DNA from 4 places in the Geobacillus uzenensis genome. Region 1 is predicted to be linked to each of the others. Evidence: riboswitches for the same ligand, from Rfam matches in the RefSeq annotation. Region 1 holds a riboswitch; each other region holds the start of a gene.
The links. A riboswitch is a leader RNA that binds a small molecule or an ion and turns the genes downstream of it on or off. The one in region 1 is predicted to bind S-adenosylmethionine.
Positions count from the first base shown of each region.

Region 2: linked by a shared signal. The riboswitch ahead of B9L21_RS09615 (hypothetical protein) and the one ahead of B9L21_RS05740 (methionine biosynthesis PLP-dependent protein) in region 1 are both predicted to bind S-adenosylmethionine.
Region 3: linked by a shared signal. The riboswitch ahead of mtnW (2,3-diketo-5-methylthiopentyl-1-phosphate enolase) and the one ahead of B9L21_RS05740 (methionine biosynthesis PLP-dependent protein) in region 1 are both predicted to bind S-adenosylmethionine.
Region 4: linked by a shared signal. The riboswitch ahead of B9L21_RS00995 (methionine ABC transporter ATP-binding protein) and the one ahead of B9L21_RS05740 (methionine biosynthesis PLP-dependent protein) in region 1 are both predicted to bind S-adenosylmethionine.

Region 1 covers NZ_NEWL01000005.1:80,508-88,321, reverse strand. Annotated here, with positions in the region: gene B9L21_RS05765 (glycosyltransferase family 4 protein) at 1-659, opposite strand, end outside; gene B9L21_RS05760 (glycosyltransferase family 2 protein) at 659-1,354, opposite strand; gene B9L21_RS05755 (hypothetical protein) at 1,626-2,066, shown strand; gene B9L21_RS05750 (hypothetical protein) at 2,083-2,292, shown strand; gene metC (cystathionine beta-lyase) at 2,400-3,578, opposite strand; gene B9L21_RS05740 (methionine biosynthesis PLP-dependent protein) at 3,582-4,685, opposite strand; SAM riboswitch class I at 4,888-4,998, opposite strand; gene B9L21_RS05735 (alpha/beta hydrolase) at 5,186-5,914, shown strand; gene B9L21_RS05730 (YjcG family protein) at 5,952-6,473, shown strand; gene B9L21_RS05725 (GNAT family N-acetyltransferase) at 6,475-6,909, shown strand; gene B9L21_RS05720 (stage VI sporulation protein F) at 6,950-7,207, opposite strand; gene B9L21_RS05715 (YjcZ family sporulation protein) at 7,329-7,460, opposite strand; gene B9L21_RS05710 (hypothetical protein) at 7,538-7,774, opposite strand.
Region 2 covers NZ_NEWL01000006.1:434,589-442,402, reverse strand. Annotated here, with positions in the region: gene B9L21_RS09635 (sporulation protein) at 1-175, shown strand, start outside; gene B9L21_RS09630 (MIP/aquaporin family protein) at 377-1,201, shown strand; gene glpK (glycerol kinase GlpK) at 1,267-2,760, shown strand; SAM riboswitch class I at 3,114-3,218, shown strand; gene B9L21_RS09615 (hypothetical protein) at 3,290-3,625, shown strand; gene B9L21_RS09610 (VOC family protein) at 3,642-4,025, shown strand; gene B9L21_RS09605 (PaaI family thioesterase) at 4,351-4,833, shown strand; gene B9L21_RS09600 (RNA-guided endonuclease InsQ/TnpB family protein) at 5,067-5,522, shown strand; gene B9L21_RS09595 (PaaI family thioesterase) at 5,761-6,177, shown strand; gene hutG (formimidoylglutamase) at 6,340-7,320, shown strand; gene B9L21_RS09585 (helix-turn-helix domain-containing protein) at 7,367-7,814, shown strand, end outside.
Region 3 covers NZ_NEWL01000006.1:809,070-816,883, reverse strand. Annotated here, with positions in the region: gene B9L21_RS11575 (carbon-nitrogen family hydrolase) at 1-710, opposite strand, end outside; gene B9L21_RS11570 (pyridoxal phosphate-dependent aminotransferase) at 827-2,002, shown strand; SAM riboswitch class I at 2,100-2,207, shown strand; gene mtnW (2,3-diketo-5-methylthiopentyl-1-phosphate enolase) at 2,275-3,516, shown strand; gene mtnX (2-hydroxy-3-keto-5-methylthiopentenyl-1-phosphate phosphatase) at 3,513-4,175, shown strand; gene B9L21_RS11555 (methylthioribulose 1-phosphate dehydratase) at 4,172-4,807, shown strand; gene B9L21_RS11550 (1,2-dihydroxy-3-keto-5-methylthiopentene dioxygenase) at 4,838-5,380, shown strand; gene B9L21_RS11540 (ZIP family metal transporter) at 5,660-6,391, opposite strand; gene B9L21_RS11530 (MarR family winged helix-turn-helix transcriptional regulator) at 6,606-7,067, shown strand; gene B9L21_RS11525 (phosphate propanoyltransferase) at 7,149-7,718, shown strand; gene B9L21_RS11520 (short-chain dehydrogenase) at 7,780-7,814, opposite strand, start outside.
Region 4 covers NZ_NEWL01000001.1:217,468-225,281, forward strand. Annotated here, with positions in the region: gene B9L21_RS00965 (arsenate reductase family protein) at 1-341, shown strand, start outside; gene gcvH (glycine cleavage system protein GcvH) at 435-818, shown strand; gene B9L21_RS00975 (YusG family protein) at 894-1,130, shown strand; gene B9L21_RS00980 (toprim domain-containing protein) at 1,225-1,584, shown strand; gene B9L21_RS00985 (thioredoxin family protein) at 1,581-1,895, shown strand; gene B9L21_RS00990 (sterol-binding protein) at 2,048-2,395, shown strand; SAM riboswitch class I at 2,469-2,578, shown strand; gene B9L21_RS00995 (methionine ABC transporter ATP-binding protein) at 2,669-3,697, shown strand; gene B9L21_RS01000 (methionine ABC transporter permease) at 3,687-4,355, shown strand; gene B9L21_RS01005 (MetQ/NlpA family ABC transporter substrate-binding protein) at 4,371-5,222, shown strand; gene B9L21_RS01010 (hypothetical protein) at 5,397-5,582, opposite strand; partial or broken gene B9L21_RS01015 (transposase) at 5,821-6,142, shown strand; partial or broken gene B9L21_RS18235 (RNA-guided endonuclease TnpB family protein) at 6,157-6,595, shown strand; gene B9L21_RS01025 (class II aldolase/adducin family protein) at 6,766-7,814, opposite strand, start outside.

The DNA of each region.
Region 1 (7,814 bases):
ACGACGGCATGCACGTTTGGAAACAGCCGTTTTATATCTTTGCACGCTTTTAAAAGCATAAAGCAAATGCTTGCCTTTGCCCAGGCGAGCCGGCTGCTGTAGACGATGACAAGGGCGTCATCCGGGATGCCGAGCGCCTGCCGTCCCTTGCGGCCGAGCGGGGCGAACTCGTTCGTGTCAATGCCGTTTGGAATGAGAAACCGCCTTGCCGCTAGCGGGCGAATATGCCGCTCGACGGGCGGGCTGACCGCGATGGCGGCTGACGCTAAGCGGAGCATCGTTTCCAATTCGGACGGCGGATAGTACGTGCCATGGGCGGTAAAGACAACCGGAATGCCACGGCGATGCGCTGCAAGGGCAGCGAGGATGCCGGATGGGGTTTGGTGAGCGTGAACGATCGAGATGTTTTCCTTCTGAATCACCGCTTCAAGCTGCTCGACGAGCCGTTCTTTCCGTTGCTCGTCTATGTCGATCGCCGCTGGAAAATCGATAGGATAAAACGGACAGCCAACGGCCCTGAAACGGTGGACGAGCGCCCCGCTGCGGGCGGCGACGGCGATGTGAATGCCGCGGGCCGCCATTTCCTTCGCCAAACTTAAGGTGTGTGTTTCCGTTCCCCCGAAATCAAGGCCGTCTAGCACCATCAAGACGCGCATCATCAACCCCCTCCTTTCTGGTAAAACTGGCGTGAGCGCTGTTTCGGATGGCTGCGGTAATAGTAAAGGATCTCAGGCAAGTTGTCGATTTCGAGCTTCACGTTTAAAAACTTGACAATAAACTCGTAATCTTCCGCGCCGTGAATGCGTCTTGTCGGCCCGCCGAGCCGATCGAAGACTTCGCCGCGGAACATAATCGTTCCGTGGCAAATGCAATGTTTGCCTTCGGCGTATACACGGCGGATGTCGCGCCCGTACGCCAGCCAGTTGGCGGGCGTCTGACGCTCGAAATGACCGTCGGGAAAGGCGGCGTAGTTTGTGCCGACCAAAGCGATGTTTGGGTGCTGGCGCAAAAAGGAAAGTTGTTTTTCCAACCGCTCGGGGTGAGAGATATCGTCGGCGTCATGGACGGCGATGTACTCGCCGGCGCTTAAAAAATAGCCGACCGTTAACGCCCCGGCAAAGCCGGTGTTGCGGGGCAGCTTGCTATACACGATCGGGAAAAACGGTGAACGTTGTTTCATCCATTGTTTTACCGTTTCTTCGCTTCGGTCCTCGGAACCGTCATCAACAATAATCGCCTCAAACTGTTGGTATGTTTGCTTGGCGAGTCCGTCGAGGCAGTCTTGAATGTAGCGGGAAGCGTTGTAGCATGGAATGACGACGCTGATGAAGTCATGTTTTCGCTTTGGCGTCATCATCAATCACCTCACCTACTATATATCGAGTTTTCTTCTTAACGGTGAGAGACGATCGTTGATTTTCTCGAAAAACAGTAGAATGTTCCTTGTCTCTCTATCTTTTTTCCTGTTTATCCCCCCGTCCTTCCTAACAAAATTCGACCGTTTTCCCCATTCCTGCGGCAAAAAAAAATCGTTCTTTTTTCCGCGGATACGCACCCGTGTCGAATGGAAGAGCGATGCATATACGTAGTTAACGAACCGGAATCAGAGAAAGGAGGAAAACAGATTGGGCCATAAACATTTACGCCAGGCGGCGAAAGAGTTGAAAAAAATTCGCAAATGGCTCGAAAAACTAGATCTCGATGATTCGGCTGTCGAACAGATTACTTCGTTGTTAGAAGACATTGCTGATCACGGGGGCGATGCGGAACGGATTTTGCGCAGAATGCTTGAGGAGGAGCGAGAGCAGCGCGCCATCTTAGAAGATGAGCGCGAGTTGTTGCAGGCGATTTTGGCTGCGCTGCGCACCGGCGCACCACCGGTGGGGGATATTCGCGATGAGCTTGAAGACTTGATCGGTGAAACGGTAGAAATTACGGTTAATTTCGGACCGGTGGCCGGCACTGTCATCGCCGTCCGAAACGATTATGTTGTGCTCGAAGATGCGCTTGGTCGCTTCGTCTATGTTCCGTTTGCCAGCATTCAAGCCGTCGCCCGTCTAGACTGAAAGGAGGGAGGAAACGATGGACTTTGCGGCCACATTGGAAGAGCAGCTCCGCCGCCTGATCGGCGAAACGATCCAAGTCGCGACCGATAACAACTTGCTTGAAGGACAATTGACCGATGTAGAGGACGGAACCATTGAGCTCTTGGCCGAGGCAGGCGGATATGAGCGGGAAACGCGAACCGTTCTGATCCCGCTTGCAGCTGTTAACTTTATTCGCGAACTGTAACAGCAAACGAGATAAGGTATGCATCCGCTGAAACGGTGCATACCTTATCGGGCGGTTGGAAAACGGCTTTGCCGCGACAGCATAGCCGTTTTTTGTTTTTCGCTTCTTTATCGCGCCGAAATCGACGGACGCTCATTGACAAACGACAGCGCCTGCTCAAAATCGGCGATCAAATCGTTGACATCCTCAAGCCCGACGCTCAGCCGCAGCAAGCCGTCGGTAATGCCGCGCTGAAGCCGCTCGTCTTTCGGCATGGCGGCGTGCGACATTTTCGCCGGGTACGACAAAATCGACTCGACGGCGCCAAGGCTGACGGCGAACACCGGCAGGCGGACGTGGCGGACGAACGTCCGGGCTGCTTCTTCATCCGCTAGGCGGAACGACAGCACAGCACCGAACCCCACCGCCTGATTGTGCTGGGTCGCATGGCCCGGGTGGTGCGCCAATCCTGGGTAGTACACTGCCTCCACCTTTGGATGGCCCGCCAAATAGGCGGCGATGGCGGCCGCTGATTCGGACGACTGTTTCAGCCGGACGTGGAGCGTTTTTATGCCGCGCAGCACGAGCCAGGCGTCTTGGACGCCGAGGACGGCGCCAAAGGCGTTTTGCAATTTGTACAGCTGTTTGCCGAGCTCCTCGTCTTTTACGACCGCCAGTCCGGCGACGACGTCGCTATGGCCGGCTAAAAACTTCGTCGCGCTGTGGAGGACAAGGTCAACGCCGAGATCTAACGGGCGCTGCAGCGCCGGGGTCATAAACGTGTTATCTAAAAACGTCAAACAGCCATGCGCTTTCGCCAGCTCGACGACAGCGCGAATGTCGGTCACTTTTAACAGCGGGTTGGACGGGGTTTCCATATAAATGACTTTCGTGTTCGGACGGATGTTTTCCGCCACCGCCTCGAGGTCGGTCATATCAACGAACGTATGCTCGATGCCGAAGCGGCTCAACACTTCGGTAATCATCCGGTATGTGCCGCCGTAGACGTCTTCCGTCACAAGCACATGGTCGCCTTTGGACAGGAGCAAAAAGGCCGTGGAGATGGCGGCCATGCCGGAGGCGAACGCGAACCCGCGCACGCCGCCTTCTAGTGCGGCAATCGTTTCCTCAAGCGCTTCGCGCGTCGGGTTGCCGGAGCGGCTGTAGTCGTATTTGCCAAACGAGTCGAAATCGAACTGATGGAACGTGGACGCGTGCTGGATCGGCACGCTCACCGCCCCAGTTGCGCGGTCGACTTTCCATTCGTTATGGAGCAGTTTCGTTGAAAACGACCATTCCCGTTCCATCGCTCACACCTCTTTCATGTTTTTGAACGCCTGCGCCAAGTCGGCGATTAAATCGTCGGCGTGTTCAATGCCGACCGAGAAGCGGAGTAGCCGGTTGCAGACGCCGTTTCGGATGCGGATGTCTTCTGGAATGTCAGCGTGCGTCTGTGTCGCCGGATACGTAATAAAGCTTTCAACCCCGCCTAAGCTTTCCGCGAACGTAATGAGGCGCAAGCTTTGCAAGAAGCCGTTCACCCATTTTTCATCAGAAATCCGGAACGACAACATCCCTCCTCTTCCCGGGTACAAGACGTCGGTGACATCTTCATGTTCGCGCAAAAAGGCGCTGATTTGTTTGGCGTTTTCTTCATGTTGGCGCATCCTTAGCGCCAACGTTTTCATCCCGCGGATCAGCAGCCAGGAATCAAACGGCGACAAAACAGCGCCGATGGCGTTATGGTACTCGGCCAAGCGTTGACAAAGTTCCTCGCCCTTGGCGACAACCAGACCAGCTAAGACGTCGTTATGGCCGCCTAAATATTTCGTCGCGCTATGAATGACAATATCAGCCCCTTGTTCGATCGGGCGTTGAAGCACCGGGGTGTAAAACGTGTTATCGACAATCAACAATAGCCCATGCTGTTTGGCCAGCTTGGCGACCGCCGAAATATCCGCCTCGTGCATCAACGGATTTGTCGGCGTCTCCAAAAAGATGGCTTTCGTTTTTTCCGTGATTTTCTCTTCCACGGCAGCGAGATCAGCAAAATCGACGTAATGAAAGCCGAGGCCGTATTTGCGCCAGCCGCGCTCAAACAGGCGGTACGTGCCGCCGTAAAGGTCGGCCGATACGAGAAACTCATCTCCGCTCTCAAACAAGGCGAGCACCGTCTGAATGGCGGCCATGCCGGAACTGAACGCATAGCCTTGGTCACCGCCTTCCAGCTTGGCGATCGCCTCTTCGACGATTTTGCGCGTTGGATTGCCGGTGCGGATGTAGTCAAACCCGGTTGACTGCCCAATGCCGGCGTGGCGGTAGGCAGTTGAAAAATAGACGGGCGGGTTGACCGTTCCTGTCGCCGTTTCGCTCCGGTTTCCCATTTGCGCTAACAACGTTTCCAGTTTCTCCATCTCATCTCTCTCCTTCTGCTGAAAAATTCCCTCGTGGTCAAACGGCCGACGGCCATGGCGCCCGAAGCGCTGCTGCCTGTCTCGGCAACCGAGCACCTCGGCTTTGGCCCGCCTCACATGTCGGCGAAGCGGCCGCCTAAACAAAGGAAAATAAAAAAAGTCTTCGAAGAAGAAGACTTTTCCATACCCATGGTCATGCTTCTTCTTATCTGCCGAATTGAGCGCTCAATTCGCTGGATTTAGCACCTGGCCGCCAAACGGCTGGTTGCTGAAGCTTCACAGGGCCAGTTCCCTCCGCTTCTCTCGATAAGAACAGGACGTGTATTCAATTTTGTTAATTTATAAAAAAATGTAACCCATTCCGGCCGTTTTGGCAAGTCCTTTTTTTGACGCTGGCAATGTTCGGCAAATTCACGAAAAATTCGAGCCCTTCATTAACATCTTTTCGCCAAAATATGTTACAATAACAGGTGAACTTACCGTTTTCATGGAGGATGGTCATGGCAGCCGCAACAGGAACGATGCGTGATTACGCGCTGTACAGCGGAGAACTTCAAGAGAAAATCGAACTGCTCGTCTATTTGCCAAGCAATTTTTCTCCGCTTCACAAATATTCTTTACTAATCGCTCAAGACGGCAAAGATTATTTTATGTACGGAAAAATGAAGCACGTCATCGAAACGCTAATGGAGGAAGGAACGATCGACCGGACGATCGTTGTCGGCATCCCGTATCGGAATGTGAACGACCGCTACGAGAAATATCACCCGGCGGGCCAAAAGCGCGAAGCGTACATTCGCTTTTTAGCCCATGAACTCGTTCCGTTTTTGGACGACGAGCTGCCGACCTACCAAATCGGCAAAGGCCGGGCGTTGATCGGCGATTCGCTCGGCGGAACGGTCTCGCTGTTAGCCGGTCTGTTGTATCCGCATACATTTGGAAACATCGCCATGCAGTCCCCTTATATCGATGACTCGGTGCTGGCGTGCATCCGCGCGTTCCGCGATCCGTCGCTTCTTTCGATTTACCATTCCGTCGGCACGGAAGAAACAGCCGTGAAAACAACGGACGGCCATGTACGCGACTTTATTACACCAAATCGAATGGCGCGGGACTTGTTTATGGAAAAACGGTTCACCTATACGTACCATGAGTTTGCTGGCGGCCATGCGTGGACGTATTGGCAGCCTGATGTGCCAAGGGCTGTATCTGCTATTTTGTCGCTGTAAACAATGGAAAACCAACCATCCAAGGAGGGAAATCGGGATGAAGTACGGCATTGTATTATTTCCGTCGAAGCGCATTCAAGATTTTGCCAACTCGTACCGGAAACGGTATGACAGCCATTACGCCCTCATCCCGCCGCATATTACGTTGAAATATCCGTTTGAAGCGGATGAGGGACAATTGAAAGAGATGACGAAGGAGCTGCGCCGCATCGCAGCGGAAACACCTCCAATTCCGATCAAAGTGACGAAATTCAGCTCGTTTTACCCGACAAGCAACATCATTTATTTGAAAGTGGAGCCAAATGACGTGCTTGATCGCCTTCATGAGCAGCTGCACAGCGGCTTGTTCACCGCAAAACCGGAATTTGTGTTCGTGCCGCACATTACGATCGGCCGCGATTTGCCGGGCGCGGAATATGCCGACGTCTACAGCCAGCTGAAGCTGCAAAACGTGCATTTTGAAGAGACGATCGACCGGTTCCATCTTCTGTACCAGCTCGAGAACGGATCATGGACCGTCTATGAAACCTTTGTCGTTGGAGGAGAGGAAACGGTATAACATGAACATCGCCATTGGAACAACAAACGACCGATCCTTATATGAGGACGCTTTGCACGTCCGCCGGCTCGTCTTTATCGAGGAGCAAAACGTGCCGGAAGAAGAAGAAATCGATGCGTTTGAGCAAGAATCATCCCATCTCGTCTTGTATGATGGCGAAAAACCGGTCGCGGCCGGCCGGCTTCGCTTCATCGATGAAGGGGTCGGCAAAATCGAACGCATTTGCGTGCTGCCGTCCTACCGCGGCTGCGGTGCCGGGCGGATGGTGATGGAAGCCATTGAGCGGCTTGCAAAAACAAAAGGGGCGAAAAAAGTGAAGCTGAACGCCCAAACCCACGCCGAACCGTTTTACAAAAAACTCGGCTATGAGGTGGTGTCCGGCGTGTTTATGGATGCCGGCATCCCCCACGTCACGATGGTGAAATCGCTCGAATAAGCCGAATAAAAGGGAGCTTGCGCGCGCAGCTCCCTTTGGCTTATTTTTTATTGTTCATCATATTGGCAATCGTATTAAAATCAATTTGTTTGCCGCTCTGGACGATCGTTTTGACGATTTGGTCTTCGAGTTCTTTCGGCACCTTCCGATTGGCGATTTGCGCGACCCGCTTCACCACTTGGCGCACCGTTTTTTCATCGTTGAAATTCGCATTTTGCAGCGAGTTGGCAAGCTCAAAAATGTCTTTCATATTGACGCCCGTTTTCTTTTCAATGTTTTTAAAAAATTGTTGATCCATCTTCCTGCCTCCTTCTCCCTGTATATCGTATGATTGTTCTGCAAGAAGGTGCATCATAAGGGAAAAGAAAAATACGAGCCGTTCGAGGCGCCGAAACGGCCCGTATCGGATTCGTTTTTCGTTAGCCGACAAATGCTGCGCCGACAATAATCAACAAGATGAACAAAACGACAATCAGCACAAAGCCACCGCCATAGCCAAATCCGCCATAGCCGTAGCCGTAGTGCGGAAATCCGTAGCCGCAGAAGCCCATTCTCGTGCACCTCCTTCTCCGTTTACTGTATCGTATTCATCACCTCAAGGCGGCGTATGGGCGCACGTGCCATTTTGTCAGCCAAATAGGCGAAACAGCTCAGCAAACTCTTTTTCTTTTTTTGTAAACCATTGCTCAACGTAATGTAAGTTGCCTTGTACGCTTTTTAAAAATCCATTGTTTAGTTTTTCGATTTCCTGCAGCTGTTTGTTGAAATCGTTCCCCCACTGTTCGAACAGACGAATGAATTGTTCATGTCCTTCTTTTCTTGAGGCAACCCATGCTTCAAGCGCCTTTTCCAGCTCTTTGCTCACACTTTCCCCCCCTTTCTTTCTGTTGTATGCAACACCGGTG
Region 2 (7,814 bases), on a different contig from region 1:
AGCGTTCGCGATCAAGCCGAGCGAGAAAAAGGAAATCCCGTTTTCCTACACGATTCCGGAAACCTTGCCGCCATCGCGCCCGGGCCGGTCGTACCGGTTCATCACCCGCCTTCATATCGAAGACGCGGTCGATACGCTCGACTTCGACTATGTGCAAATTTTGCCGAAAAAATAGGTTGACAACGCTTACACATTTGCGCTATGCTAGAGACAAGTTAATGAGTTTGTGGCGGAGAAACGGAGACCCACACATGTTCCCTTGTTAGGGGGAAGTGTGTGGGTTTTTTGTTTTTCGCCCAACAGGCATCCTTCCGGAAGGTCCGCCGAAGCAGGAAATAAAAGAAGAAACCGCGAATGAAAAGGAGGAAGCGAGCAAATGTCACCATTTTTAGGAGAACTCGTCGGCACGGCGCTGCTTATCATTTTCGGAGCTGGGGTGTGCGCCGGCGTGAACTTAAAGAAATCGTATGCCGCAAATTCCGGCTGGATCGTCATTACGATGGGATGGGGGCTGGCGGTGGCGGTGGCCGCTTATGCGGTCGGAAAGTACAGCGGCGCCCATCTCAATCCGGCGCTGACGGTGGCGTTAGCGTTGAGCGGCGACTTCCCATGGGGAGATGTACCGATGTACGTCATTGCCCAAGTGCTTGGGGCGATGGCCGGTGCGACGGTTGTTTATCTTCACTATTGGCCGCATTGGAAGGAAACGGATGATCCAGCAGTGAAACTCGGTGTGTTTGCGACCGGACCGGCCGTGCCGAATCCGGCAGCCAATTTGTTGAGTGAAATCATCGGCACATTTGTGCTCGTGCTGGCCATTTTGGCCATTGGCGCCAACCGATTCGCCGATGGACTCAATCCGTTTGTTGTTGGTTTTTTGATTGTGGCGATTGGGCTGTCGCTCGGCGGTACGACCGGATATGCCATTAATCCGGCGCGAGACTTTGGGCCGCGGTTAGCTCACTTTTTGCTGCCGATTCCGGGAAAAGGGTCGTCGAACTGGTCGTATGCATGGGTGCCGATTGTCGGGCCGCTGCTTGGCGGCGCGTTAGGCAGCTTGGTGTATAAAGCGCTGTTTTTAGGCAAGGCAAGCCCGGCGCTATGGGGAGCGCTCATTGCCGCGGCGGCGGTGCTGGCTGGGGTCGGCATGGTTCATCGAAAAGAGAGGGAATCAGCTGCAGCGGAACGCCGTTCGACCTGACAGAACGTCCGGCGTTGGAGGAGGAGCTGCTAGGCAGAAAAATCGAACAAGAGAGGGGAATGTTCATGACAGACCAATACATTTTATCCATTGACCAAGGTACAACGAGCTCGCGCGCCATTTTGTTCAACCGAAATGGGGAAATTGTCCATATGGCGCAAAAAGAGTTCACTCAATATTTCCCACAGCCCGGCTGGGTCGAGCATAACGCGAACGAAATTTGGGGATCGGTGCTTGCGGTCATTGCCAGCGTCTTGTCCGAGGCGCAAGTGAAGCCGGAACAAGTGGCGGCGATCGGCATTACGAACCAGCGGGAAACGACGGTTGTCTGGGAAAAAGAGAGCGGCAACCCGATTTACAACGCCATCGTTTGGCAATCGCGGCAGACAGCTGATATTTGCGACGAGTTGAAAGCAAAAGGGTATGATCCGCTGTTTCGCGAAAAAACGGGACTGCTCATTGACGCTTATTTTTCGGGAACGAAAGTGAAATGGATTTTGGATCATGTCGAGGGGGCGCGCGAACGGGCGGAGCGCGGCGAGCTGCTGTTTGGCACGATCGACACGTGGCTCATTTGGAAGTTATCCGGCGGCCGCGCCCATGTGACCGACTACTCGAACGCATCGCGCACTTTGATGTTCAACATTCATACGCTCGAATGGGATGACGAACTGCTTGCAATTTTAAACGTGCCCAAGGCGATGCTTCCTGAGGTGCGCCCGTCCTCGGAAGTATACGCGAAAACGGTTCCGTATCATTTCTTCGGCGTGGAGGTGCCGATCGCGGGAGCCGCGGGCGACCAGCAGGCGGCTTTGTTCGGTCAGGCGTGCTTTACGGAAGGGATGGCGAAAAATACGTACGGCACCGGCTGCTTTATGTTGATGAATACGGGAGAAAAAGCGGTCCAATCGAAACACGGGCTGCTGACGACGATCGCCTGGGGCATCGATGGCAAAGTCGAATATGCGCTTGAAGGCAGCATCTTTGTCGCCGGTTCGGCCATTCAATGGCTGCGCGACGGCTTGCGGATGATCAAAACGGCGGCCGACAGCGAGACGTACGCGGAAAAAGTCGAGTCAACGGATGGGGTGTACGTCGTCCCGGCGTTCGTCGGCCTCGGCACGCCGTATTGGGACAGCGAGGTGCGCGGGGCGGTGTTCGGCCTCACGCGCGGCACGACGAAAGAGCATTTCATCCGCGCGACATTGGAATCGCTCGCTTACCAGACAAAAGACGTGCTCGCCGCCATGGAAGCGGATGCCGGCCTCCCGCTGACGACATTGCGCGTCGACGGCGGGGCGGTGAAAAACAACTTATTGATGCAGTTTCAAAGCGATTTGCTCGCTGTGCCGGTTGAGCGGCCGATCATTAACGAGACGACGGCGCTCGGAGCGGCGTATTTGGCCGGGCTGGCGGTCGGCTATTGGGACAGCCGCGAAAACATTGCCGCTCAGTGGCAGCTCGAACGCCGCTTTGAGCCGAAGATGGACGACGCTAAGCGGACCGCGCTCTATGAAGGATGGAAAAAAGCGGTGCGGGCGGCGATGGCGTTTAAATAACAAGGGAAGACGGATGCCCTTCGCTAAGGGTGTCCGTTTTTTTGTGGCTGAAACGAGAGGCGCAGTTGCCAGTTTGGCAGCGGAAATCGGTTCTAATGCAAGCCCTCACAAGCTTCGATTTATTAGCGGGCGGCACGAAAAACGAGAGAAAGCCACTATCCTATTTCCTAAAACTATGTGCTAAATGCTCAAACAAAATGAAACACAACAGCTGCGAAGAAACGAAACGGCCTGTCGTCTCGTCTATGTCTCAGCGTCAAACAGTCAACATCGCAAAGGTTGAAGTAGACAGAATAAACAAAAAAGTTGTTGCCTTTGCCCACTTATGGTAACATAAGAGGTAAATTACATACGTCTTATCAAGAGTGGGCGAGAGAACGGGCTTGATGACCCCACAGCAACCTGCCGCTGGCAAGGTGCTAACACCCGCAAAGCGATGTCGCTTTGGATGATAAGAACGGCTATCCCCTTTCGCATCATTCCGAGGCGGAAGGGGGTTTTTTATTGAAAGGGAGGTGAGGGGGAAGCAGTGGCGGAACGACTGTCGCTGCGCGCTTGCATGGCGGCGCATTTGCCGGCGGCGACGTTTGCTGTTCATGTCATGCGCTGCGTGCGGACGGAGCTCATCCGGTTCGATCGGCAGGCGGTGGTGCATATCGACCGCGGGGACGGCTATATCCACTTGTATGGGGAAGCGCAAGGAGCGATGTTTTCCATCGTGCTGACGAACGATGAGGCGGAGGAATGGAAAGCGGAAGGACCGTATGCTCTTGACCGCTATGTATGGATGGAGCTAGGAAAAAAGGACATTTTCCCACCACGAATGACCCCGTATTTGCGGGCTGTGTTTTCCATTGAATCATAGAAAGGAAGAACAACGAATGGCAGTCAAAAAATTTGAACACGTTGGCATCCAGGTGAAAGATATTGAAACATCAAAAGCATTTTATCAAAACGTCGTCGGCCTCGAGCTGCTCAGCGAGATGATCCATACAAACGGGACGATGAAACTGGCGTTTTTAGGGCTTGACGGACAGATCATCGTCGAGCTGATTGAAGGATACAATCCGAATTTGCCGACGGAAGGAAAAGTGCATCATGTTGCCTTTACAGTCGAAGGCATTGAGCAGGAGAAAGAGCGGCTCGTGTCGCTTGGCGTCCCGCTCGTTTGGGAGGACATTACGGAGCTTCCGAACGGGGCGAAATATTTGTTTTTCCTCGGCCCGGACGGGGAATGGATCGAATTTTACGAGCCGGAACGATAAGAAGAATGAAAACAGGCGGCCTGCGATTTCGGCCGCCTGTCGCCATCGATCGGGCTTTGGGCGCCAGAGCGTGGCTGGCGCCTCCTTCTATTTTCTTGCCTTGACCGCACGCCGAGCGGTGGCATAGGTCTGTCAGCTTCGCTTTGTACGGATGGCGGTCCGTGTGTGTTAGGGCTGACATTCGGGAACGATTCCCGATGGAGCAGCTTCGTTGTTCACGACGCTCATTGTGGCATGGACAGCAACTTTGGGGCGAAAAGTGCGCTTTAGGGGTCGAGGCCTTTCCGATTGGATGATATACTAGAAAAAGAGGGGAGGAGATTTCGTGGAAGAAACGATCGTTCACGCTATTCAAGACGACTATCCGGATGAATTCGCTTGGTGCTATGGCTGTGGCCGTTTGAACGAGCACGGCCACCATTTCCGCACCGGATGGCAAGGGGACAAGACGGTGACCGTATACACGCCGCGCCCCGAACATACAGCCATCCCTGGATTTGTGTATGGCGGGCTGATCGCCTCGCTCATCGACTGCCACGGCACCGGTTCAGCGGCGCTGGCGCTGCACCGGAAAAACGGCCATGAGCCGGGCAGCGGGGAAGCGCCACCGCGCTTTGTCACCGCTTCATTGCATGTTGATTTTCTCAAACCGACGCCGCACGGGGTGCCGCTTGTGGCCGTCGGCACAGTGACGGAAATTCATCCGAAAAAATGGCAAGTTGACACCGAAGTGTTCGCCAATGGCGAATTATGCGCCCGCGGGCAAGTCATCGCCGTCGTGATGCCGAAAACATTTGTCCGCCCTTAACAAACAGCAAAAAGCGCCGAAAAGCCGCTGTTTTTGTTAGCGCTTTCTTCGGCGCTTTGCCGCTGAGGGCGGTGAAGAATTGAGCGCCCCCTGCAGTTCAGCTCGCGCTGGCGGGCCAAGCCCATCATCCCCCTTGTCATTGTTGGGGTCTAGGAAGGCATGGAACAGTTAAAATAAATTTATAAAATTTCGTAAAACTCTATATACAATTTGCAAAAACTATTATACAAGTTGTGTATAGAGGTGAATACCGTTACAGAAAAACAAACAATATAAAGAAGTTGGAATTCCTTGTTCGAAAGACCTATCGAAGGCTAAAACACATCAGGCACAATTCTATTCATCAAATCACTGCATCTTTGGTGAAAACCAAGCCAGAGTATGTAGTCATGGAGAGCTTAAATACTCATGGAATGCTAAAGAACAGAAAGCTATCGAAAGCCGTCCAAGAACAAACATTCCATGAATTTAAAAGGCAAATGGAATATAAGTGTGCCTGGAATGGGATCAAGTTGATACTTGCCGATCGATTCTTCCCTTCGTCTAAAACTTGCAGCCATTGTGGGGCTGTAAAAGAGAAACTTTCTTTGTCAGAAAGAACGTTTGTATGTGATGAATGTGGAAGTAAAATAGACAGGGATGTGAACGCAAGTAGAAACTTAAAAAAATATGGTGAGTCAATAGCCTAGCACGAAAAGCGGCTATTGACATGTACCCATTCGTTAGTGGGGAATTGAAGCCTTCGGAGCGCCACATCCAACGAGAGTAGCTTTGGCGAAATCGGGTGCGATGAACAAGGAAAGAAACATAAACTTTTATAAAGTTTGATAAAGGCTTTATAAAAGTTTTATAAGTTTTCTGTAACGGAAATCGCGTCCTTCCCGCGAATAAAGTAACACGATACGAAAACAGAAAGGGTGGCACAGCATGAAATCAACCGTCAACTTGCATGACGTCATCGCCGGCCAAAGCGCGCCGCCGCCGTGCGATACAACGCTCGGCGTTCGCTTGACAGAAGCACAAAACGGCTATGCGAAAGGGGGATGGAAGGTAAGTGAATCGCTGCTCAACGGCAACGGCGTCATTATGGGGGGATTTGTCGGCGCAGCTGCGGATATTGTGATGGCGTATGCGGTGACGACCTTGCTTCATGATGATCAAATGCACGCTTCAATCAACTTACAAACGACGTTTCATCGTCCGATGGAAGCCGGGGAGGCGGAAATCGAGGCGCAAGTGGAAAAGTTCGGCCGCACAATCGCCTATGTGACCGCCATCGTGCGGCAAAACGGCAAAGAGGTGGCGAGCGCCACGTCATCTGTACTGATCATGGAAAAACGATGAAACACCGGTCATTCGTGCGAGCGGGACATAGGGGATTCCGAAAGCGGACCAAGCGGCATTTCGAGCAACCCCTCTCCCACCTCTTTCTGACCTTGCAGGAAGGAGAACGGCGAAGCGGCAGCGAAAGAAACAGGTAGCTGATCGTCGAAAGGGGATGATTCGATGTACCAACAACCCGAGAAAAGCCGCTGGACGGGGCGGGTGGACAGTGTGAGCGATGAACGGGCGTTTCGCCTCCACCAGCGCATTCGTTTGTTGGATTTGACGCAGCCGTTGGCGCCGATGGAACAAGCAGCGGCTCTCATCGGCTTTGCCTGCGACGAGGGGGTGCGCCGCAACCAAGGCCGCCAAGGGGCGAAAGAGGCGCCAGCCGCTGTGAAAGCGGCGTTGGGCCGGCTGCCATGGCATCTTCCGCAAGGAGTGTCTGTCTTTGATGCGGGCGATGTCGTTTGCGTGGATAGACGTCTCGAACAAAGCCAAGCTGAACTCGGCAAAGCTGTCTCCCGCCTGCTGCGAAGCGGTGCGGCGCCGGTGGTGATCGGCGGCGGCCATGAGACGGCGTATGGCCATTATTTGGGCGTCCGCGAAGCGTTAGGGACGGATGTCCGCCTTGGCATCATCAACATTGATGCCCATTTCGATTTGCGGCCGTATGATGACGGGCCAACATCCGGGACGATGTTTCGGCAAATTTTGGATGAGGACAAACAGGTGGGGTATTGCTGCTTAGGGATTCAGAAGCTCGGCAACACGGCGGCGCTGTTTGCGGATGCACAGCGGTATGGATGCGAGTACATGTTGGAAGAACAGCTGACTGCAGGGCCGATGGAGGCGGCTTATGAACAGATCGAACGATTTGCCTCAACGTATGACGGTGTGATGTTGACCATTTGCATGGACGCCATCAGCGCTGCCGCCGCGCCGGGGGTGAGCGCGCCGTCGCCGTTTGGGCTCGCGCCGTCGCTGGTGCGCGCGCTCATTCGCCGCATCGTTGCGCATCCGAACACGATCAGCGTTGATCTTTGCGAAGTCAATCCGCTCGTGGATGAAGGCGGAAAAACCGTGGCGCTCGCCGCTGCTTTTTGCCTAGACATCCTTCTTCATTTTCGACGTTTGCAAAGCCGCGTCGAAAACGTTCGATGAACACGTTGCACGAGTCATTCCACAAAGCAGCCGGGGCGGTGAGAAGATGAAATTGGTCATTGCCGAACGGGATGACAACGAACGGGAGGCGATCCGCTGGCTCGTGTCCGCGTATTCCTTGCCGATTGAGCAAGTATATACGGCGGCTACGGTCGAGGAGATGATGGCGCTTCTTGAGCGGGAGGCGCCGGAGCTGTTGTACGTCGAATTGGATATGATTCCGTATGAACAGTGGGGGAAAGCGACATCTTGCATCCGCTTGTTTTGCCAACGGGTGATTGCTGCAACCGCGGAGGCGACATTCGCGCGGGCGAAGCAAGCGATCGACTGGCAATGCGTCGATTTGCTTGTGAAGCCGCTTGAGCCCGCCAAATTGAAGCAAGCGTTGCGAACGGCGGCTTCATTTGCCGCCGGGGACGGGCGCTCTCGGCCGTCCGCGGGCGTTGGCGGTCATGATGGCGATTATCGCTCGCTATTTGCCGATGACTGTGTTG
Region 3 (7,814 bases), on a different contig from region 1:
ATGTCCGCTAGAAGAACGCCCGGCTTTTCATCGGCCTCGGCGATGATTTCGCCCCACGGGTCGATGACGAGCGAATGGCCGGCGAACACGTTGTTCGGGTCTCGTCCGGCCCGGTTGCAAGCGACGACATAGCATTGGTTTTCAATCGCCCGCGCCATCAGGAGCGTCCGCCAATGGTGAAGGCGGGGAAGCGGCCATTCGGCGACGACAAACAGCACTTCCGCTCCGGCCAACGCATGGGCGCGAATCCACTCCGGAAATCGGATGTCATAGCAAATGACCCCAGCGCACGGCAGCCCGCTAAGTGAAAATAAGCCTGGCTCGTTTCCCGGCTGCAAATACAAATGCTCATCCATCAGTTGGAACAGATGAAGTTTGCTATATTCACTGACGATTTGGCCGCTTCGGTCGGCGACAATCATCGTGTTCGTCACACCGGCAGCGGTTTTTTTGGCGACTGAGCCGGCGACGAAATGGACGCCATATGTTTGCGCCAGGCGGGAGGCGAACGCTTTCGCCCGCACGGCATCGTCATCGGCAATTTCGTCCAAGCGCGTCAAGTCATAGCCGGTCGTCCATAGTTCCGGAAGCACGACGATGTTGGCTCCTTCGTTGGCGACGGATTGCACGGCTGTTTCGGCTTGCTGTTCGTTCGTTTGCGGATCGCCAAACGCGATATCGAGTTGGAGGCAAGCGATGCGGATGGTCATTGTTTTTCACCCCAATGAAAAAAATTTGCTTTACATTTTGCTTTTTACGATATATGATTTTGCACTAGAATTTCAAGAATTTTTGAGAAGGAAGAATTTTTGAGAAGGTGTGGGCGATGACGATCGAATTTCCATTTTCCGAACTGCTTGAACAGCTGCCGAAGCAGTTTTTTGCTTCGCTTGTCGCCAAAGTGGGAGAGAAAATCAAGGCCGGGCATGATGTCATTAATTTAGGGCAAGGCAATCCGGACCAGCCGACGCCGAAGCATATCGTTGAGGCGATGCAACGGGCGGCGGCCAATCCGAAGTACCATAAATATTCGCCGTTTCAAGGCTACTCCTTTTTGAAAGAAGCCGTTGCCGCCTTTTATGCGTGCGAATACGGAGTTGAGGTTGACCCGACCCGCGAAGTCGCCATTTTGTTTGGCGGCAAGGCCGGGCTTGTCGAGCTGCCGCTTTGCCTCGTCAACCCGGGCGATGCGGTGCTCGTCCCGGATCCAGGCTATCCGGATTACTGGTCGGGAATCGCGCTCGCCCGCGCGCGGATGGAAATGATGCCGCTTGTCGCCGAGCAGCAATTTTTGCCCGATTACAGCGCCATTCCGGCGGCGGTCGCCGACCAGGCGAAACTGATGTTTTTAAACTATCCGAACAACCCGACCGGTGCGACGGCGACGAACGAGTTTTTCGCCGAGACGGTGGCGTTCGCCGCCAAGCACGGCATTGCCGTCGTGCACGACTTTGCCTATGGGGCGATCGGTTTTGACGGCAAAAAGCCGGTCAGCTTCCTCGAAGTTGACGGGGCGAAAGACGTCGGGGTTGAAATTTACACGTTTTCGAAAACGTACAATATGGCCGGCTGGCGCGTCGCGTTTGCCGTCGGCAACGAGCGGATCATTCGGGCGCTTGAGCTGCTGCAAGACCATTTGTACGTCAGCCTGTTCGGCGCCGTCCAGGAAGCGGCGGCCGCAGCGCTTCTCGGCCCGCAAGATTGCGTCAACGAGCTTGTCGCCCTGTATGAAGCGCGCCGCAATACGTTCATTTCTGCCTTGCGCGGCATCGGCTGGGAAGCACCGGCGCCGTCCGGGTCGTTTTTCGCCTGGCTCCCCGTACCGAAAGGATGGTCGTCGGCTGAGTTTGCCGATGTGCTCCTTGAGCGGGCGCATGTTGCCGTCGCTCCGGGCATCGGTTTTGGCGAGCACGGCGAAGGGTATGTGCGCGTCGGCCTGTTGACCGATGAGGCGAGGCTCTGTGAAGCAGCCGAACGGATCGGACGCCTCGGACTGTTTTGAAAAAAATGATTGACAACGGCGGCAAAGGCTGTCATAATTCAAAGTAAATTTGCCATACTCGCCAAAATTGTTTGACAAGTGTATAGTTACGCAAGCATTCTTATCAAGAGCAGGCGGAGGGACGAGCCCAATGAAGCCCGGCAACCGGCTTGGTACATTCAAGCACGGTGCTAATTCTTGCAGCGGAAACGCTGAGAGATAAGAAGAGCGCCATAAACGAATGACGCCTCTTCTTATGAAGAGGCTTTTTTCTTTGGAAAGAGGGATGAATGATGAGTGCAGTGATTGCAACGTATTTGCTTCATGACGAGAAAGACATTCGTAAAAAGGCGGAAGGAATCGCGCTCGGCTTGACGGTCGGCACATGGACCGACTTGCCGGCGTTGGAGCAGGAGCAGCTTCGCAAACATAAAGGGGAAGTCGTCGCTATGGAAGAGCTTGGCGAAAGCGAGCGGACGAACGCGTATTTCGGCAAGCGGCTGAAGCGGGCGATCGTCAAAATCGCCTATCCGACGGTCAACTTCAGCGCTGATTTGCCGGCGCTCTTGGTGACGACGTTCGGCAAGCTGTCGCTTGATGGGGAAGTGCGGCTGCTTGACCTTGAGTTTCCGGACGAGTGGAAGCGGCAATTCCCGGGGCCGCGCTTTGGCATCAGCGGCATTCGCGAAAAAGTTGGGGTGCATGACCGCCCGCTGTTGATGAGCATTTTTAAAGGCATCATTGGCCGCGATTTGGCGTATTTGACGTCCGAATTGAAAAAACAGGCGCTTGGCGGCGTCGACTTAGTGAAAGATGACGAAATTTTGTTTGACAGCGAGCAGCTGCCGTTGGAAAAGCGGATTACGGAAGGAAAGGCCGCGCTTCGGGAAGTGTATGAACAAACGGGCAAACGGACGCTGTATGCCGTCAACTTGACCGGCAAAACGTTTGAGCTGAAAGAGAAAGCGAAACGGGCCGCCGAGCTTGGCGCCGACGTGCTGTTGTTTAACGTGTTCGCCTACGGGCTTGATGTGTTGCAAGAGCTGCGCGCGGATGAGAACATCACCGTGCCGATCATGGCTCATCCGGCGTTTAGCGGCGCCATCACGCCGTCTGAGTTTTACGGGGTCGCCCCGTCGCTGTTGCTCGGCAAGCTGTTGCGGCTCGCAGGAGCTGATTTCGTCCTGTTCCCGTCGCCGTACGGCAGCGTCGCTCTTGAGCGCGAGCAGGCGCTTGGCATCGCCCGGGCGCTCACCGATGAACAAGAGCCGTTTGCGCGGGCGTTTCCGGTGCCATCGGCCGGCATTCATCCGGGGCTCGTGCCGCTTCTTGTCCGCGATTTCGGCCTTGACAGCATCGTCAACGCCGGCGGGGGCATTCATGGCCATCCGGACGGGGCGATCGGCGGCGGGCAGGCGTTTCGCGCTGCCATCGACGCGGCTCTTGCCGGCCGTCTGCTCCGCGAAGCGGCGACAGAAAACGAAGCGCTGCAAAAAGCGATCGACCGCTGGGGCGCTGTTGAGGTGGAAGCATGACAAGACAGCTTGTTCTCTTTTGTGATTTTGACGGCACGATTACGGAAAACGACAACATTATCGCTATTATGAAACAGTTTGCCCCGCCGGAGTGGGAGGCGCTCAAAGACGACATTCTCGCCGAGCGCATCTCGGTTCAAGAAGGGGTCGGAAACATGTTTTCCCTCCTTCCGTCTTCGCTAAAGGGCGAGATCGTCGATTTCCTGCGGCGCACCGCCCGTTTGCGCGAAGGGTTTCGCGAATTCGCCGCTTGGACGAAAGAGCAGGGCATTCCGCTCTATGTGGTGAGCGGCGGGATCGACTTTTTTGTCTACCCGCTGCTTGACGGGATCATCGAACGAGAGCGCATTTTTTGCAACGGCTCCGATTTCAGCGGCGAGACGATCCGCATCACATGGCCCTACGCGTGCGACGGCGAGTGCCAAAACGGCTGCGGCTGCTGCAAGCCGTCGCTTCTTCGGAAGCTGGCCCACCCGAACGGGTATCATGTCGTCATCGGCGATTCGATTACCGATTTAGCGGCGGCAAAACAAGCGGATTACGTGCTGGCGCGCGATTTTCTGCTCAAAAAATGCCAAGCGCTCGATTTGCCCCATGCGCCGTTTGCGACGTTTTTTGATGTGATGGATCATTTGCAGCAGATGGAGGTGACGGCATGAGCATCGTCGTGCAAAAATGGAACGAGCTCGCCGAGGTGAAGGCCGAGCTTGCCGCCCGTGACTGGTTTTTCGCGACAAGCGGCAATTTATCGATCAAAGTGACAAACGATCCGCTCACCTTTCTTGTCACGGCCAGCGGCAAAGACAAACGGAAGCAGACAGACGAAGATTTTCTGCTCGTTGACGCCGCTGGCCGACCAGCGGAGCAAACACATGTAAAGCCGTCAGCGGAGACGCTGTTGCATACAAAAATTTATGGGCAGACGAACGCTGGCTGCGTGTTGCACGTCCATACGGTCGACAACAACATCATTTCCGACGTGTACGCCCAAAACGGGGAAGCGGTTTTTTCCGGCCAGGAAATCATTAAAGCGTTCGGTATTTGGGAAGAAAATGCCGAGGTGCGCATTCCGATCATTGACAATGACGCCGACATCCCGACGTTGGCCGCCGAATTTGCGAAACATGTCGACGGCGATACGGGCGCGGTATTGATCCATAACCATGGCATTACCGTCTGGGGCCGCGATGCATTTGAAGCGAAAAAACATTTGGAAGCGTGGGAGTTTTTGTTCAGCTGGCAGGTGAAGCGGCTGCTTCTGCAACGGGCCGCCGTGCCGCTAGCTGACTAATTGATACACTGTTAAAGGGGGATTTTGACGATGGCAGTCATCAAAGTGAAAAAAACGGGTCAAGTAATCGAAGGTGAAGACAATGTCCGCGCCTTTTTAAACAGCCAAGGCGTCTTGTACGAGCATTGGGACATTACGAAACTGCCGGAACATTTGCGTGACAAGTATGTGTTAAGCGATGAAGAGAAAGCGGAAATTTTGACGACATTTAAAGACGAGATCGAAGACTTGGCAGCGCGCCGCGGCTACAAAACGTGGGACATCGTCGCTTTGTCTGAGGCGACGCCAAACTTGGAAGAGCTGCTGAAAAAATTTGAACAAGTGCACGTCCATACGGAAGATGAAGTGCGCGCCATTACGGCCGGCCACGGCATTTTCATCATCAAAGGCGACAAAGAAACCGGTTATTTTGATGTCGAGCTGGAAGCGGGCGATGTCATTTCCGTGCCGGAAGGGAATCCGCACTACTTCACATTGATGGATGACCGGCAAGTTGTGGCTGTCCGTCTGTTTATCGATCCGTCCGGCTGGGTTGCCCATCCGTACGAAGAAAAGGAGGAAGTCAGCCACTAATGAACATACCCCGTTGCCTGTGCGGCAGCGGGGTTTTTGGTGAACTACCCGCCACCTACGCTTCGCTTGGAGGTGGGGGCTTCAAGCGACTTGTGCGTGTTCGCCGAACGGTAAGCCACACACAAGAACCCTTTACGCTTTCCTTCGCTCCGAAGGCGTCCGTTCTAACAATAGATTACCACATCAGTTGGCGATCGCCAACCGACATTCATCTCCCACCTACCATCGGGCTTTGCCCTGCACATTCCTTGAGGTGGGAGACTTCTGTCGGACATTACGTTAAAACGATTCCGTTAGAAAAATCATAAACAAAATACCAATAATAAACGCATATGTCGATGTCCATTCATTTCCGTCGCCATGGCTTTCGGGAATAAGCTCTTTGTAAATAATAAACAGCATGGCTCCGGCGGCAAACGCCAATCCGTACGGGACTAAACCACGGAAGAGGGAAGTTAAATAAAAACCGAGCAGCGATGTGACGATTTCGACCGCCCCCGTTAATGTGGCAATCAGAAAGGCTTTGAAGCGGCTGATGTGCTGATTGACTAAAAACAAGGCGACTAAAAATCCTTCCGGCGCATTTTGCAAGCCGATGGCCAACGCGATCAAATTGCCAGTCGTCTCGGCATCGGATGCATAGCTGACTCCCACCGATAATCCTTCAGGAAGGTTGTGCAACGTAATGGCAGCGATGATGAGCATCGCTTTTTCATCAAATTGCAAGCCGCTTTTTGTATGTTCCAAGTCAATATGGGGGACGGTCATTTCAAGCAACGTCAAAATAAGTACGCCAGCGGAAAGCCCTACTGTTAACGTGCTGAAGCCCCCTGATTTTAACGATTCCGGAATGAGACTCATCATCGAAGCCGCCATCATAATGCCGGCGGAAAAGGCCAGCAGTACGTCACGCCACTGGTGGGTGAGCGATTTGGCCATAAACAAAATCAGCACGGCGCCAAGCCCGGTGGATAAGGCGGAAAGCACACTGCCGGCTAACACTTGGTTCATTCGATCCCTCCTCATCTTCCTTTACTTTTTCATATGCGCCAATAATAAAAATGTGACAATCGCCCAAGCGCCGCCATATAATAAATTATCATAACGAAATGAACAAACGGTGGCGAGCAAAATGCATAGGCAGCCGGCAAAAACGGTTGCCTGTCTGTTCGCCGTTTCGGTATAATGCAAGTAGGAAACGGTCAATTGTAAAGGGTTGGATGCCATGGAACAGAAAGAGCAGGCGCTTGAGCAATCATTGAAACTGTTTATCGTACTGTCACGGGCATATCGGTCCGTCAGCGACCAAGTAAACAAATCGATCCACTCGTTCGGGGTGAATCCGACGGAGTTTGCGGTGTTAGAACTGCTATACCATAAAGGCGACCAGCCGCTCCAGCAAATCGGCGAAAAAATTTTGCTCGCCAGCGGCAGCATCACTTACGTTGTCGACAAACTGGAAAACAAAGGGTTGATCGTCCGCCGGGCCTGTGAACGGGATCGGCGCGTCACGTATGCATCGATTACGGAAGAAGGCCGGCGGTTCATTGAGCACGTCTTTCCGGAACATGCAGAAAAAATTCATGAAACGGTATCAGCGCTTACGGCGGAGGAAAAAGAGCAAGCGATCGCCTTGCTGAAAAAATTAGGATACGGAGCGAAAAACGCCCAGCCAAACAGAGACTGACCATTCGTCGGTCTCTTTAATTTTTGCCGAAAATGGACACGTTATTTAAAGAAAACAACATTAGAAAAAGGAGAGATCGTCATGATGATTCCGGTTGGGGTATCGAATCGCCATATTCATTTATCGAAAGAACATATGGCGGCGCTGTTCGGGGAAGGCGCCGAGTTGACAGTGCTCAAGCCGCTGTCCCAGCCCGGCCAGTTTGCCGCTAAGGAAACAGTAACGGTGGAAGGATCGAAAGGGAAAATCGAAAATGTCCGCGTCCTTGGCCCGGTCCGTTCGCTCACCCAGCTTGAAATCTCGAAAACGGACAGCTTCAAGCTCGGTGTTGTGCCGCCTGTCCGCTTATCTGGCGATATTGAAGGAACGCCGGGCATTACGATTCACGGGCCGAACGGGACGGTGACGGTGGACAAGGGGGTCATCATTGCCAAGCGCCACATTCATATGACGCCGAAAGATGCGGAAACGTTTGGCGTCCGCGACAAGCAAGTCGTGAAAGTGAAAACGCAAGGGGAGCGCGCCCTCATTTTTGACGAAGTGATCGTCCGCGTCAGCGAAGACTTTGCGTTAGATATGCACATTGACACCGATGAAGCGAACGCGGCCGGTTTAAAAACGGGCGATTATGTGGAGTTGCTCCCGTCGTGAAATCATCCGCAGCAATGGGAGACAAGGCGCCCTCTCGTTCGTCCCGAGCGGGCGCCTCCCGTTAACGCGGGCGCTTCTTCTCTGATTGATCTAGGG
Region 4 (7,814 bases), on a different contig from region 1:
CGTGCCGGAAGGCGAAACGGTGGCTTGATGAGCACGGGATCGAGGTGCAAACGGTGCACCTTGTCGACGAGCCGCTGACGAAAGAGGAGCTGGCCCGCTTGCATCGCCAAAGCGGACTGCCGCTTAAAAAATTTTTCAATACAAGCGGGATGAAATATCGCGAGCTCGGATTAAAGGACAAGCTTGACGGCGCATCGGAGGAGGAGATGCTCGAGTGGCTCGCCTCGGACGGGATGTTAGTGAAACGGCCGATGTTAACGGATGGCGAACGGGTCATTGTCGGATTTCGCGAGCAAGCGTATGAGTCGTTTTTCGCCGGGCGTCTGTCGGCAGAAAGATAAAAATTTTCACCAAAATGAAATGAACTCAGTGAGTTTTTGTCGAAAATCGGTTATGATGAAAAAGAATACAATTTGTCGCAATGGAGGGATTCGATGAACACGCCAAAAGAACTTCGCTATTCTAAAGAGCACGAGTGGGTGCGCGTCGAAGGGGACAAAGTGCGCATCGGCATTACCGATTTTGCCCAATCAGAGCTTGGCGACATCGTGTTTGTCGAGCTGCCGGAAGTCGGAACGGAAATTACGGCGAATGAGCCGTTCGGCAGCGTCGAGTCGGTGAAAACCGTTTCGGAACTGTATGCGCCGATCAGCGGCACGGTCGTCGAAGTGAATGAAGCGTTAAACGACAACCCGGAATATGTGAATGAATCGCCGTATGAAAAAGCGTGGATGATTGTCGTTGAACCGAACGATTTAAGCGAAGTCGACAACTTGTTGACGGCTGAACAATACGAGGCGATGGTCAACGAAGGATAAACGTTCCTGCAATCTCCGCCTCCGATTTCGGGCACTCTATACATACCGGAACTTGATTGAAAAGGGGTGCTCCCGATGGCGCTGCAACGAACGCGCATCGATATTACGGACCGGGTGACCGGCAAGCTGAACGGCCGCTCGTTGGACTTGTACGAGGAAGGGGAGCTCATCGGGCGCTTTCCGCTTCCGGCGGCCGTCCAGTTGAAAAATGGGTATACCGAACAGAACGGAAAAATCTACAAAGATGTGACCGCTACCGTTGAACCGGACCAAAAATATGTCGATTGCGACGGGGAGGCGGGATGGTGTTAAAAGGCAACGGTGGATGGCCGTTGCTTTTTTTTCAACCTTTTGCCGGCGCAGGACATACAATATGGTATCCTTTTTGAAGTTAGGTGGGTCGGACATGCGACGGGCAGAAAAAGTGATTATCGTAGAAGGTCGATCAGATAAACAAAAAGTGGCGGCCGTGCTGAACGAACCGGTCGTCATTATTTGCACGAACGGCACGATCAGTGATGCGCGCCTTGAGGAGCTGGCTGATGAGCTGGAGGGCCAGGATGTATACGTGCTTGCGGACGCCGATGAGGCAGGGGAGAAGTTGCGTCGGCAGTTTCGCCGCATGTTTCCGGAGGCGGAACATATTTATATTGACCGGGCGTACCGCGAAGTGGCTGCCGCTCCGCCTTGGCATTTAGCCCAAGTGCTGCTGCGCGCGCATTTTGACGTCCGCATCGACTCGTTAATGAGAGGAAGAGGCGAGTGAAACCGATTGAACGAATAGAGGTCCAACGGACGGTGAGTGAGCAGCCGCTTATGGCTCTTTATTTGTATACTCCGCTGTGCGGCACGTGCCAGCTGGCGAAACGGATGTTGACGGTGGTTGAAGAGCTGTTTCCGGCGCTGCCGTTTTACGAAACAGACGTGAATTATATTCCGGAGCAAGCAGCCGTTTGGAAAATTGAAAGCGTTCCTTGCTTGCTTCTTTTTGTTGGCGGAACGATGGCCGGCAAATGGTATGCGTTTCATTCCGTCCCTTACTTGTATGAGGAAATTCAAGCTCGGTTGCCGCGCTGACTACCTGCCTTTTTTTGACGCCATTTGACATATTTCTTTGGAAATGACAAAAATAGCGTTGGTTCGCCACAATGACTGTCGAGATTTTTGTAAAGGATTCCTCCCCCTCTGTATGGAAATAAAGGGAACAAAGGGAGATGGGGGGATGGTCAATGGAAGTGCGTCAGTTAGTGGGACAGTTCATGGAACGGATGCAAATGTTGCGCCATTTATTGCCGATTTTGCCGGATGAGCAATTGTGTGTGCGCTTTGAGAGTGAAGAAGGCGTCGCTTTGCTGACGATCGGCAAGGAGCCGGCTGCCGCAGCAAGCGAAAAGGACGAACGAAACACGTTAACGGTGCGCGGCTCAACGAAAGCGCTTGAGTCGTTGCTGAGCGGCGAGCTGAAGCTGCAGCAGCTCGTCCGGCTGCAGGAAGTGTACGTATCGGGAAGCTTTCGCCATATGTTGTTGCTGGAATCGCTCCTCCATTTGGCCAAGCCGTATCGTCATGTTGGGTAAAAAATTTGTTGACACTGTTCGACATCCAATGATACAATCACACTCGTAATCAATTGAATAGGCGATTGTTGCGCTCTTATCAAGAGAGGTGGAGGGATGTGCCCAATGAAGCCCGGCAACCGTCAGCGCGTCCGCTGAAAAGGTGCCAATTCACACAAAGCGGCCTGCTTTGGGAGATAAGAGACGGAATGGTAGATAATACCTTTCTGTTCTCTGCGGGCAGAAAGGTTTTCTTTTGCGCTCCGCCGCCTTGAGAGGAAGGAAGGTGAAACGATGATTACACTTGAACAAGTGACGAAAATTTATCATGCGGCGAATGGATCGGTGACAGCTGTCGACAACGTGTCGCTCGACATTCGTGAAGGGGAAATTTTCGGCATTATCGGTTACAGCGGTGCGGGGAAAAGTTCGCTCATCCGGCTGTTAAACGGGCTCGAAAAGCCGACGAGCGGCCAGGTGATCGTCGCCGGCCGCGATATGGCGCGCATTAAAGGACGGGAGCTGCGCAAGGCGCGCCAAGAAATCGGGATGATTTTTCAGCACTTCAACTTGCTTTGGTCGCGGACGGTGCGGGAAAATATCGCCTTTCCGCTTGAGATTGCCGGCGTTCCGAAAGACGAGCGGCAAAAGCGGGTCGATGAGCTCATCGAGCTTGTCGGGCTTGCCGGGCGGGAAGATGCGTATCCGTCGCAGCTAAGCGGCGGGCAAAAACAGCGGGTCGGCATTGCCCGTGCGCTCGCCAACAACCCGAAAGTATTGCTTTGCGATGAGGCGACATCGGCATTGGATCCGCAAACGACGGACGCGATTTTGGATTTGCTTGTCGATATTAACAAGCGGCTCGGACTGACGATCGTGCTGATTACGCACGAGATGCACGTCATCCGTAAAATTTGCGACCGCGTGGCAGTGATGGAGAGCGGCAAAATCGTCGAGCAAGGCGAAGTGCTGCACGTCTTCCGCAACCCGCAGCAGCCGATTACGAAACGGTTCGTCAAGCAGTTGGTCGAACCAGAGGAAACGGAAGAAGCGGTTTCCCATTTGTTTGGCCAATACCCGAACGGGGCGATCGCGCAGTTGACGTTTGTCGGCGAGGCGGCCGGCCAGCCGCTCATCACGCAAGTCGTGCGGCAGTTTGCCGTGGACATGAACATTTTGCAAGGGAAAATTTCACAAACCCATCAAGGCGCCTACGGCGTGCTGTTTGTGCACATCGACGGCGCGGCGGATGAAATCGCCCGGGCGCTTGACTATATTCGCAGCCAGCAAGTGGCGGTGGAGGTGATTCACGATGCTCGCTAACCTCCTGCCGAACGTGCAATGGGAGACGATGTGGGCGGCGACGGTTGAGACGTTGTACATGACCGGAATGGCGGTCGCGGCGACGTTCGTCTTCGGGGTCGTTCTCGGACTGCTTTTATTTTTAACGGCAAAGGGAAACCTATGGGAGAACCGGTTGGCCAATATGGTCATTGCTGCGTTTGTGAATATTTTCCGTTCTATTCCGTTCATTATTTTAATTATTTTGCTTATTCCATTTACCAAATGGCTCGTCGGGACGATGCTCGGAGCCAACGCGGCGCTGCCGGCGCTCATCATTGGCGCGGCTCCGTTTTACGCCCGCATGGTCGAGATCGCTCTCCGCGAAATTGACAAAGGGGTCATTGAAGCGGCGAAGGCGATGGGCGCCTCGACGTGGACGATCATTTGGAAAGTGCTGCTGCCTGAATCGCTCCCGGCGCTTGTCTCCGGGATTACCGTCACCGCTGTGTCGCTTGTCGGCTATACGGCGATGGCCGGCGTTGTCGGCGCCGGCGGGCTTGGGAACTTGGCGTATTTGGAAGGGTTCCAGCGCAGCCATAACGATGTGACGTTTGTCGCGACCGTTTTGGTGCTCATCATCGTCTTTGTCATTCAGTGGATCGGTGACTTTGTCACTTCGAAAATTGATAAACGATAAAGGAGGAAGAAACAAATGAAAAAATGGCTTGGCGCTCTGTTGGCCGCCCTCTTGGTGTTTGCGTTAGCAGCGTGCGGCGGCAACAACAATGATGAAAACGCCGCTGGCGAGGACAAAGGCGGCGGATTGGTCAAACTGAAAGTCGGCGCGTCGAACGTGCCGCATGCGGAAATTTTGGAACAAGCGAAGCCAATGTTGAAAGAAAAAGGCATCGATTTGGAAATTATCACGTTCCAAGACTACATTTTGCCAAACAAAGTGTTGGCGGACAAAGAAATTGACGCTAACTACTTCCAACACATTCCGTATTTAGAATCGCAAATGAAAGAGCATGGCTATGATTTCGTCAACGCTGGCGGCATCCATATCGAGCCGATCGGCTTGTACTCGAAAAAATATAAAAGCATCGAAGAGCTGCCGGATGGCGCAACGATCATTATGAGCAACTCGGTCGCCGACCATGGCCGCATTTTGTCGATGCTTCAAGAAAAAGGGCTCATTAAGCTGAAAGAAGGCGTTGACAAAACGAAAGCGACGGTCAACGACATCGTGGAAAACCCGAAACACTTAACGTTTAAAGCGGATGTCGACGCTGGATTGCTGCCGCAAATTTATCAAAACGGCGAAGGCGATGCCGTGTTGATCAACGCCAACTACGCGCTTGACGCCGGCTTGGATCCGGCGAAGGACCCGATCGCCGTCGAATCGCCGAAAGACAACCCGTATGTCAACATTGTGGCGGTGCGCAAAGGCGATGAAAACCGGAAAGAAATCAAAACGTTGGTGGAAGTGCTGCAGTCGAAAGAAATTCAAGACTTCATTAAGGAAAAATATAAAGGCGCCGTCATTCCGGCCGCTGGACAATAAGGCCGGCTGGAAAGACGCAAAATACAGCGGCTTTGATACGCAAGCCATAAGCAAAGAGGGTGTCCCGAAAGAACCGGGACACCCTCTTTCTTCACTATATATACGCACTGACTGCTTCTGCCGCACTATATGTTATGCCTATCTTGAAGGAAGACGACCTTTTGGGTCCGCCCCTTATTTTTTCAGCAGCCGCTCCAAGACGGCGGCAAGAAGCACGATGATGAGGCCGTTTTGGATCGCGATGACCGCTGCGGCGCTTAGCAGCCCGTCTCCTGATTCATTCAAGGCGTTGGCGATGGCGATCCATAGCAGAACGGAGCCGATGACGGTCAAAAGAAACAATGTCACCCATTTCCCCAACGAGTTCTCCCCTTTTCTTCCTTCTTTTTTATCTTAATTAGGCGAGAAGACTCCCACTTCAACGAAGCGAAGCGGAGTAAGTGGGAGATGAATCGCCTTAACTATATTTTGTTGAAAATAGGATAGATTCAGTAAAATATAGTATCATATAGTTAGATGGGAGGTGAAAACATGTATTTTTGTATCAAACAACAGCTAAATGGTTTGACCAAAGAAGAATACTTGACTCTTCGAGAACTCGATAACGATTCCGCCTGTGTTGCTGGACAAAAAGATTAAGCAGATTGAAATCATTCCTAAGCATCATGCCAGGTTCTTTGAGATTCAGTACAAATATGAAATGCCTGAAGATCAAAGAGAATTAAATGACCAAAAAGCACTGGCCTATGAATCGCAATAATAAAGTGAATGATTATATCAACAAGACTTGCCGTTACATCATTAACTACTGTATTGAAAATCAAATTGGCAAACTTGTCATTGGCTATGCGGAAACATTACAACGCAATATTAATCTAGGAAAAAAGACAAATCAAAACTTTGTCAATATTCCTCTCGGTAACATAAAAGAAAAATGTTGCTGGACAAAAAGATTAAGCAGATTGAAATCATTCCTAAGCATCATGCCAGGTTCTTTGAGATTCAGTACAAATATGAAATGCCTGAAGATCAAAGAGAATTAAATGACCAAAAAGCACTGGCCATTGCAACGCAATATTAATCTAGGAAAAAAGACAAATCAAAACTTTGTCAATATTCCTCTCGGTAACATAAAAGAAAAACTAGAATATCTTTGTGAATTTTACGGCATTGAATTCTTGAAACAGGAAGAATCCTGTATTGAAAATCAAATTGGCAAACTTGTCATTGGCTATGCGGAAACATTACAACGCAATATTAATCTAGGAAAAAAGACAAATCAAAACTTTGTCAATATTCCTCTCGGTAACATAAAAGAAAAACTAGAATATCTTTGTGAATTTTACGGCATTGAATTCTTGAAACAGGAAGAATGAGTGTCTTATGCTCTAGCGGCGAAGTGGACACGCCTCAAAGAATAAGGATTGCTTGAAGCAGTCAAACTTCTTTGGAAGCCCCCACTTCAAATTTTCGCTAGAAAATTAAGTGGGGGTAGTTCACCAGTGAAGTTGTCGACGATTTCCTTCCCGATTCCACGGGCACGCTACGACATCGGCACTTGCGGGATGATTTTCCCTTCAATGCGTTCAAAAATGTCTTCCAGGCTGGGCCCGGTGATCGTCAACCCATGGTTTTTCAAGCCGATGACCGCCCGCGAAGGCTGTTCTGACTCCCGCACAAGTCTAGCGACGGTTTGGGCGAGCTCAATCGTTCCGCACGGGTAGTTGATTTCCGTCGCTTTCACCCCGTCCATCCAGGCGTGAATGTGGACGATGGCCCCGACTTCCGGGTGTTCGCGGTAAATCATCCAATGTTCGATCGCATCGACCGATGCCCGTTTTGGCGTGATATTGGGCGGGACGCTCACTCTCATGGCGTTTTTCTTATCGTCATATCCGCGGATTAAGAGAAAGTCTTGTCCCACTTTCTTCATATCCGCCTTATTAATCCCGCTTGCGCTCATCCAAAAGCTCTCGCCGTCCCGCCGGGCGCTCAAGTTGCCGTAGCTGAGGCCGCCGATCCCGTAAAGCTTTTTCAGGTGGCGCAAATCGCGAGGGGTAAGGTACTCCTCGAGCGGGAACGGGGCAGGAAGCAAATTCATGCGGTCGAGTTTTTTGCCGGCCTCGCTTAATGAGTTTGTCACGTCATCGCCGTTCCACAGTTCCTCGGGAAGGTCGTCGTAAAAATCGTTGTCGATGACGAGCCGCGAGGCGGCGAGAGGCTCCAACCGCTCGTATATGCGCCGGAAAAGCGCCTCTTCTTCCCCTTTTTGATAAGTCAGTTTGTAAAACCCTTGTTCAGGGGTGAGAAAATAAATGTCCGTCGTCCCGTCGCTGGTGTGTAAAATATAAAGTAAATGGTTGGCCAACGAGCGAATCAAATACGGGTAAGCGGACCGATGAACGTCGTCCGGCGTTTCCTTCGCCTCCATCACGGAGACGACGAACGTTGCCTGCGCCTTTCTCCGGTAAGGGCGAGGCCGTTCGGGGTCGATGAAATGAAACACGACTTTAACGAAGTCTTCGGGGATGCAAGCGTACGTATAGCCGTTGGCGATAAATGTTTCCTTCATTCCGTCCGCAAGCCAATGAA